Linked DNA regions of Rhodopseudomonas palustris. The protein of the gene in region 1 interacts with the protein of each later gene in a pairwise test. Links are inferred from orthologs where the notes say so. Each region holds a gene or a part of one and is shown on either strand. Other genes may lie near its edges. The genes, in order: RPPS3_RS00965 and RPPS3_RS15740.

Region 1 (3,861 bases):
CGCCGGCGAGTGCAAGATCGGCATCATGCCTGCCAACATCTTCAAGCCGGGTTCGGTCGGCATCGTGTCGCGCTCCGGCACCCTGACCTATGAGGCGGTGTTCCAGACCTCGGCCGAGGGCCTCGGCCAGACCACCGCGGTCGGCATCGGCGGCGACCCGGTCAAGGGCACCGAATTCATCGACGTGCTGGAGATGTTCCTGGCCGACGACAAGACCGAGTCGATCATCATGATCGGCGAGATCGGCGGGTCCGCCGAAGAAGACGCTGCCCAGTTCCTGATCGACGAGGCCAAGCGCGGCCGCAAGAAGCCGATGGTTGGATTCATCGCCGGCGTCACCGCCCCTCCCGGCCGCCGCATGGGCCACGCCGGCGCGATCATTTCGGGCGGCAAGGGCGATGCGGCCTCGAAGACCGCCGCCATGGAAGCGGCTGGCATTACGGTGTCGCCGTCGCCGGCGCGGCTCGGCAAAACGCTTGCCGAAAAATTGAAGTCCTAATTCAAACCTTGTGTCGTTCCGAGCTTACATTTCCCTAGAATAGGATAAAAGGTGCACTATGTTGCTGATCCGGTAACCGGATCAGCTTATCGCGATTAAGTCGCGATCTCATAATCAGGAAGCAATCATGTCTCGCCAGGACGCGAATGCGGCTTTCGCCCTATCTTCGTTTCTGCAGGGCGCCAACGCCACCTACATCGACGATCTATACTCCCGGTATGAAAGCGATCCGTCCTCGGTCGATGCCGACTGGCAGGCATTCTTCCAGAGCCTCAAAGACGCCCCCGGCGACATCCAGAAGAACGCCGAGGGTCCGTCCTGGGAGCAGGCGAACTGGCCGCTGACCCCGGGGGACGAGCTGACCTCGGCGCTCGACGGCAACTGGAACCAGGTCGAAAAGGCCGTCGGCCAGAAGATCCAGGCCAAGGCCCAGAGCCGCGGCGTCGAGCTGTCCTCCGCCGACGTGCTGCAGGCCACCCGGGACTCGGTCCGGGCCCTGATGCTGATCCGCGCCTACCGTATGCGCGGCCATTTCCACGCCAAGCTCGATCCGCTCGGCCTGTCGCCGGCGAAGGATCACGAGGAGCTGGACATCCGCTCCTACGGCTTCACGGAAGCCGATCTCGACCGCAAGATCTTCCTCGATCACGTCCTCGGCCTCGAATACGGCTCGCTCCGCGAGATCGTCGCGATCTGCGAGCGCACCTACTGCCAGACCATGGGCATCGAGTTTCTGCACATCTCCAATGGTGCGCAGAAGGCCTGGATCCAGGAGCGGATCGAAGGTCCGGATAAGGAAATCAGCTTCACCCGCGAGGGCCGGCGCGCGATCCTGATGAAGCTGATCGAGGCCGAGGGCTTCGAGAAGTTCTGCGACCTGAAGTTCACCGGCACCAAGCGGTTCGGTCTCGACGGCGGCGAAGCGCTGATCCCGGCGCTGGAGCAGATCATCAAGCGCGGCGGCAATCTCGGCGTCCGCGAAATCGTGCTCGGCATGCCGCATCGCGGCCGCCTCAACGTCCTGACCCAGGTGATGGCCAAGGCCCATCGGGCGCTGTTCCACGAGTTCAAGGGTGGCTCGGCCAACCCGGACGAGGTCGAAGGCTCGGGCGACGTCAAATATCACCTCGGCGCCTCGTCGGACCGTGAGTTCGACCACAACAAGGTCCACCTGTCGCTGACCGCCAACCCGTCGCACCTCGAGATCGTCGATCCGGTGGTGCTCGGCAAGGTGCGCGCCAAGCAGGATCAGCACGGCGATCTGCCCGAAGAGCGCATCTCGGTGCTGCCGCTGTTGATGCACGGCGACGCCGCGTTCGCCGGCCAGGGCGTGGTCGCCGAGTGCTTCGCGCTGTCCGACCTGAAGGGCTACCGCACCGGCGGTTCGATCCACTTCATCGTCAACAACCAGATCGGCTTCACCACCTATCCGCGCTATTCGCGCTCCTCGCCGTATCCGTCGGATGTGGCGAAGATGATCGACGCGCCGATCTTCCACGTGAACGGCGACGATCCGGAAGCGGTGGTGTTCGCCGCCAAGATCGCGGTCGAGTACCGGCAGAAGTTCCACAAGCCGGTCGTCATCGACATGTTCTGCTACCGGCGGCACGGCCACAACGAAGGCGATGAGCCGTCGTTCACCCAGCCGCTGATGTATCGCAAGATCGCCGGTCACCCGACGACGCTGGAAATCTACTCCAAGCGCCTGATCGCCGACGGCGTCATCACCGAGGGCGAGGTCGAGAAGGCGCGGGCCGATTGGCGCGCCCGGCTCGACGCCGAGTTCGAGGCCGCGTCCAGCTATCGCCCGAACAAGGCCGACTGGCTCGACGGCAAGTGGGCCGGCTTCAAGTCGGCCGACCAGGACGAAGAACCGCGCCGCGGCATCACCGGCGTCGATCTTCCGACCCTGAAGGAGATCGGTCGCAGGATCACCAAGGTGCCGGAGGGCTTCCGCCTGCACCGCACCGTGCAGCGCTTCCTCGAAAACCGCGCCCGCGCGATCGACTCTGGCAACGGCCTCGACTGGGCGACCGGCGAAGCGCTGGCGTTCTGCACCATGCTGCTGGAAGGCCATCGCATCCGGCTGTCGGGTCAGGACTCCGAGCGCGGCACCTTCTCGCAGCGCCATTCGGTGCTGATCGATCAGGAAGACGAGACCCGCTACACCCCGTTCAATCACCTCTCGCCCGACCAGGGGCACTATGAGGTGATCAACTCGCTGCTGTCCGAAGAAGCGGTGCTCGGCTTCGAATACGGCTACTCGCTGGCCGAGCCGAACGCGCTGACGCTGTGGGAAGCTCAGTTCGGCGACTTCGCCAACGGCGCCCAGGTGCTGTTCGACCAGTTCATCTCGTCGGGCGAGCGCAAGTGGCTGCGCATGTCGGGCCTGGTTTGCCTGCTGCCGCACGGCTACGAGGGTCAGGGCCCCGAACATTCGTCGGCCCGTCTGGAGCGCTATCTGCAGATGTGCGCCGAAGACAACATGCAGGTGGTGTATCCGACCACGCCGGCGAACTACTTCCATGCGCTCCGCCGTCAGCTCAAGCGCGAGATCCGCAAGCCCTTGATCCTGATGACGCCGAAGTCGCTGCTTCGCCACAAGCGGGCGGTCTCGCGGCTCGAAGAGCTCGGCCCCGATACCAGCTTCCACCGCGTGCTGCTTGACGACGCGCAGACGCAGCCGGACGACAAGACCAAGCTGGTGGCGGACGCCAAGATCCGCCGCGTCGTGGTGTGCTCCGGCAAGGTCTACTACGACCTCTACGACGAGCGCGAGAAGCGCGGCATCGACGACGTCTATCTGCTGCGCGTCGAGCAGCTCTATCCGGTGCCGGTGAAGACGCTGGTGCACGAGCTGTCGCGTTTCAAGGAAGCGGAGCTGGTGTGGTGTCAGGAAGAGCCGCGCAACATGGGCGGCTGGCACTTCATCGAGCCGTATCTGGAGTGGGTGCAGAACCAGATCGAAGCCAAGCATCGCCGGCCGCGTTACGTCGGCCGTCCCGCTTCCGCGGCGACTGCGACCGGCTTGATGTCGAAGCACCTGGCGCAGCTCAAGGCGTTCCTCGACGAAGCGTTGCGTTGACGCATCGGGCCGCCGCCTGACTGCGGCCCTTCGGTTTTTCCTGAGTTTGGATCACGGGGCGGGCGCCGGCGCGACAGCCGCGACGCTGCAAAAGGACGAAGACGATGACTGAAATTCGCGTTCCGACGCTCGGTGAATCGGTGACCGAGGCGACCATCGGCCGCTGGTTCAAGAAGCCGGGCGAGGCGGTGGCCGTCGATGAGCCGCTCGTCGAGCTCGAAACCGACAAGGTGACGATTGAAGTGCCGGCCCCGTCGGCCGGCACGCTCGGCGAAAT
Region 2 (3,235 bases), 3.2 Mb from region 1 along the record:
TCCGCCGCGTCCGAACCGTGCACCGAGTTCTCGCCGATCGACTTGGCGTGCAGCTTGCGGATGGTGCCGTCAGCCGCCTTCGACGGATCGGTCGCGCCCATCACGTCGCGGTACTTGGCGATCGCGCCCTCGCCTTCGAGCACTTGAACCACCACCGGGCCGGAGATCATGAAGTCGACCAGCTCGCCGAAGAACGGGCGTTCCTTGTGCACGGCGTAGAAGGTCTCGGCCTGGTCGCGGGTCATACGGATGCGCTTCTGGGCGACGATCCGCAGACCGGCCTTTTCGATCAGCGCGTTGATCGCGCCGGTGATGTTGCGCTCGGTCGCATCGGGCTTGAGAATCGAGAAAGTCCGTTCGATCGCCATGGAATGTCCTTGAAAGCTAAGGGCGGGAGGAGTTGCCGGGCTTATATCGGCGCCGCCGCGCGCGGGCAAGCTGCGGGTGGCGATTCATCCGGCACTGATCTGTTCGTGCCGGTTGCCTTTGCGGCCCGACCCGGCCAAAACGCGCCATGCTCACGCTTACCGACATTTCGATCCGGCTCGCCGGACGGCTGTTGATCGACCAAAGTTCGGTCCAGATCGCCCCCGGCGCTCGCGTCGGCTTCATCGGCCGCAACGGCGCCGGTAAATCCACCCTGTTTCGCGCGATCCGCGGCGAGCTTGCAACCGAGACCGGCCGGATCACCCTGCCGCCGCGATGGCGGATCGGCAGCCTCGCCCAGGAGGTCCCGAACGGGCCTGAGACGCTGCTGGAGGTGGTGCTGGCCGCCGACATCGAGCGCGCCGCGCTGCTGCACGAAGCCGAAACCGCCCTGGACCCGCACCGCATCGCCGATATTCAGACCCGGCTGGTCGACATCGACGCGCACTCCGCGCCGGCGCGGGCCAGCGCCATTCTCAGCGGCCTCGGCTTCTCCGATGCCGACCAGGCGCGTTCCTGCTCGGAATTCTCCGGCGGCTGGCGGATGCGCGTGGCGCTGGCCGCGACGTTGTTCGCCGCGCCCGACCTGTTGCTGCTCGACGAGCCGACCAACTATCTCGACCTCGAAGGCACGATGTGGCTCGAGGATCATCTCGCCAACTATCCGCGCACCGTGATCGTGATCAGCCACGATCGCGACCTACTCGATACGTCGGTCAACGAGATCCTGCATCTCGACCGCGGCCGGCTGGTCCACTTCCGCGGCAGTTACTCGGCCTACGCGGATTTCCGCGCCAACAAGCTGGCGCTCGACGCCAAGAACGCGAAGCGTGACGAAGCGCGGCGCAAGCATCTGCAGGACTTCGTCGACCGCTTCAAAGCCAAGGCCACCAAGGCGCGGCAGGCGCAATCGCGCGTCAAGATGCTGGAGAAGATGAAGCCGATCGCACCGCTGGTCGCGGACGATACTCCGGAGATCAACTTCCCGGCCCCTGAGAAAACGTTGTCGCCGCCGATCATCGCGGTCGACAACGTGGCGGTCGGCTACGATCCGAAACATCCCGTGCTGCGCCACGTCACGCTGCGGATCGATCCGGACGACCGCATCGCGCTGCTCGGCTCCAACGGCAACGGCAAGTCGACCCTGGTGAAGCTGCTGGCGAACCGGTTGGCGCCGTTCTCGGGGTCCGTGACGCGGGCGGACAAGCTGTCGATCGCGTACTTCGCGCAGCATCAACTCGATGAGCTGAACGAGGACGGCTCGACCTATGACCACGTCCGCAGGCTGATGCCGGATGCGCCGGAGAGCAAGATCCGGGCGCGCGCCGGCGCCATGGGCTTCTCCGGCAAGGCGGCCGACACCCTGGTCAAGAGCCTGTCGGGCGGCGAGAAGGCGCGCCTGCTGCTCGGGCTCGCGACCTTCTACGGTCCGAACATGATCATCCTCGATGAGCCCACCAACCATCTCGACATCGACAGCCGCGCGGCGCTGGCGGAGGCAATCAACGACTTCCCCGGCGCGGTGATCATGGTGTCGCACGACCGCTATCTGATCGACGCCTGCGCCGATCGATTGTGGGTGGTGGCCGAGCACAAGGTGAAACCGTTCGACGGCGATCTCGACGATTATCGCCGGGCCGTGCTGTCCTCCCGTGGCGCCCGAACGACGTCGTCAGAGACCAAGGAACGCAAAGCCGATGACAGCGCCGCCAAGGCGTCGGCACCGCGCCCCAAGAAGACGGTTTCGCTGAAGCAGCAGATCGCCGATGCCGAAGCGGAGATCGACCGCATCACCGCGATCATCGAGAAGATCGATGCGGCGCTGGCGATCCCGGACCTTTTCACCCGCGATCCGAAACAGGCCGCTCAACTCAGCACCGCGCGCGCCAACGCGCAGGCGGCCTTGCAAGCTGCGGAAGAGAAGTGGCTGGAGGCGAGCGCGGCGCAGGACGCCGCGCAAAGCTGAGCGCTACTGCGCCGATCGCGCGCTTCGCTTCTTCGCGCGCGTCGGCTTGCGTTCCTGAACAGCGTCCGGTGCACGCTCGATCGCGCTGAGCCGGCCCGCCGTGAAGGTATAGATGCCGGCACGCGCCCCGCGGTTGTAGGTCAGGACCGCGAGACGGTCGCCGCGCTCATTGTTCGACAGGCTGACATGATCCGGCGCACCGAGGCCGCGCGCGACGTCGCATTCGGTGTGGCCGAGCGCGACGGTGCCGCCTGCCGTCATCGGAGCGGCCTGCCCGTCCTGCGGTGCGTTGGGATCGCCCGGCGCCGGCCCCATGCCAGGGCAGCGGCCGTCAGCGCTGATCAGGTCTTCCGGGGTGACCGGTTTGTCCGGCGTCAGCGGCGGGGTTTCGATCGAGATGTTCTTGATGAACACCCGGCCCGGCTTCGAGAACCACTCGGCATCGCGCGACAAGAATTCAGGGGTGCCGGAACAGCCCGCAAGCAAGGGCGTGGTCAGCGCCAGCGTGATGAACAGCGGCCGCACGGAAAACTTCTGATACACGATCGATCGCGCCCCAATAGAGATCTTAAGCACTTGTCCAATCACCGATTTACGGCACCACCGTGACGGCCTTGCCGTAGCCCTGCGGTCGTCTTCAGCATCCACAGCCTGTTGCCTGGTCTCGCCCGCCTAGTCCCGCCGCTGCCAGCGACCGGCCTCGTCGGCCTGCCAGTACGTCACCTCAAAAGCCTTCGCTTTGCACTGCTTCCAGGCGTCGCGCGCCATTGCCACCGCCTCGTCGTCATCGCCGTTAAACAGCAGCACCATCCGTTCGTAGCTGCCCGAATCCTCGGGCAGCGC

What was found.
Region 2: the proteins of RPPS3_RS00965 (region 1) and RPPS3_RS15740 interact in binary tests that used the Escherichia coli proteins (3 or more experiments, as listed by UniProt). The link is inferred for Rhodopseudomonas palustris from one-to-one orthologs.

What each region holds. Positions count from the first base shown.
Region 1 is NZ_CP019966.1:207,582-211,442, reverse strand. Bases 236-3,784 are described here. They hold RPPS3_RS00965 (2-oxoglutarate dehydrogenase E1 component), read left to right. Parts: upstream 236-626; coding sequence 627-3,584; downstream 3,585-3,784. Other genes in these bases: odhB (2-oxoglutarate dehydrogenase complex dihydrolipoyllysine-residue succinyltransferase), read left to right, coding at 3,689-3,784; sucD (succinate--CoA ligase subunit alpha), read left to right, coding at 236-499. In the rest of the region: more of sucD, read left to right, coding at 1-235; more of odhB, read left to right, coding at 3,785-3,861. UniProt on the Escherichia coli protein: E1 component of the 2-oxoglutarate dehydrogenase (OGDH) complex which catalyzes the decarboxylation of 2-oxoglutarate, the first step in the conversion of 2-oxoglutarate to succinyl-CoA and CO(2).
Region 2 is NZ_CP019966.1:3,376,218-3,379,452, forward strand. Bases 31-2,953 are described here. They hold RPPS3_RS15740 (ABC-F family ATP-binding cassette domain-containing protein), read left to right. Parts: upstream 31-514; coding sequence 515-2,392; downstream 2,393-2,953. Other genes in these bases: ndk (nucleoside-diphosphate kinase), read right to left, coding at 31-368; RPPS3_RS15745 (hypothetical protein), read right to left, coding at 2,396-2,935. Also shown: more of ndk, read right to left, coding at 1-30; RPPS3_RS15750 (DNA polymerase III subunit chi), read right to left, coding at 3,065-3,235. UniProt on the Escherichia coli protein: Genetic data indicate it may be involved in ribosome assembly or function.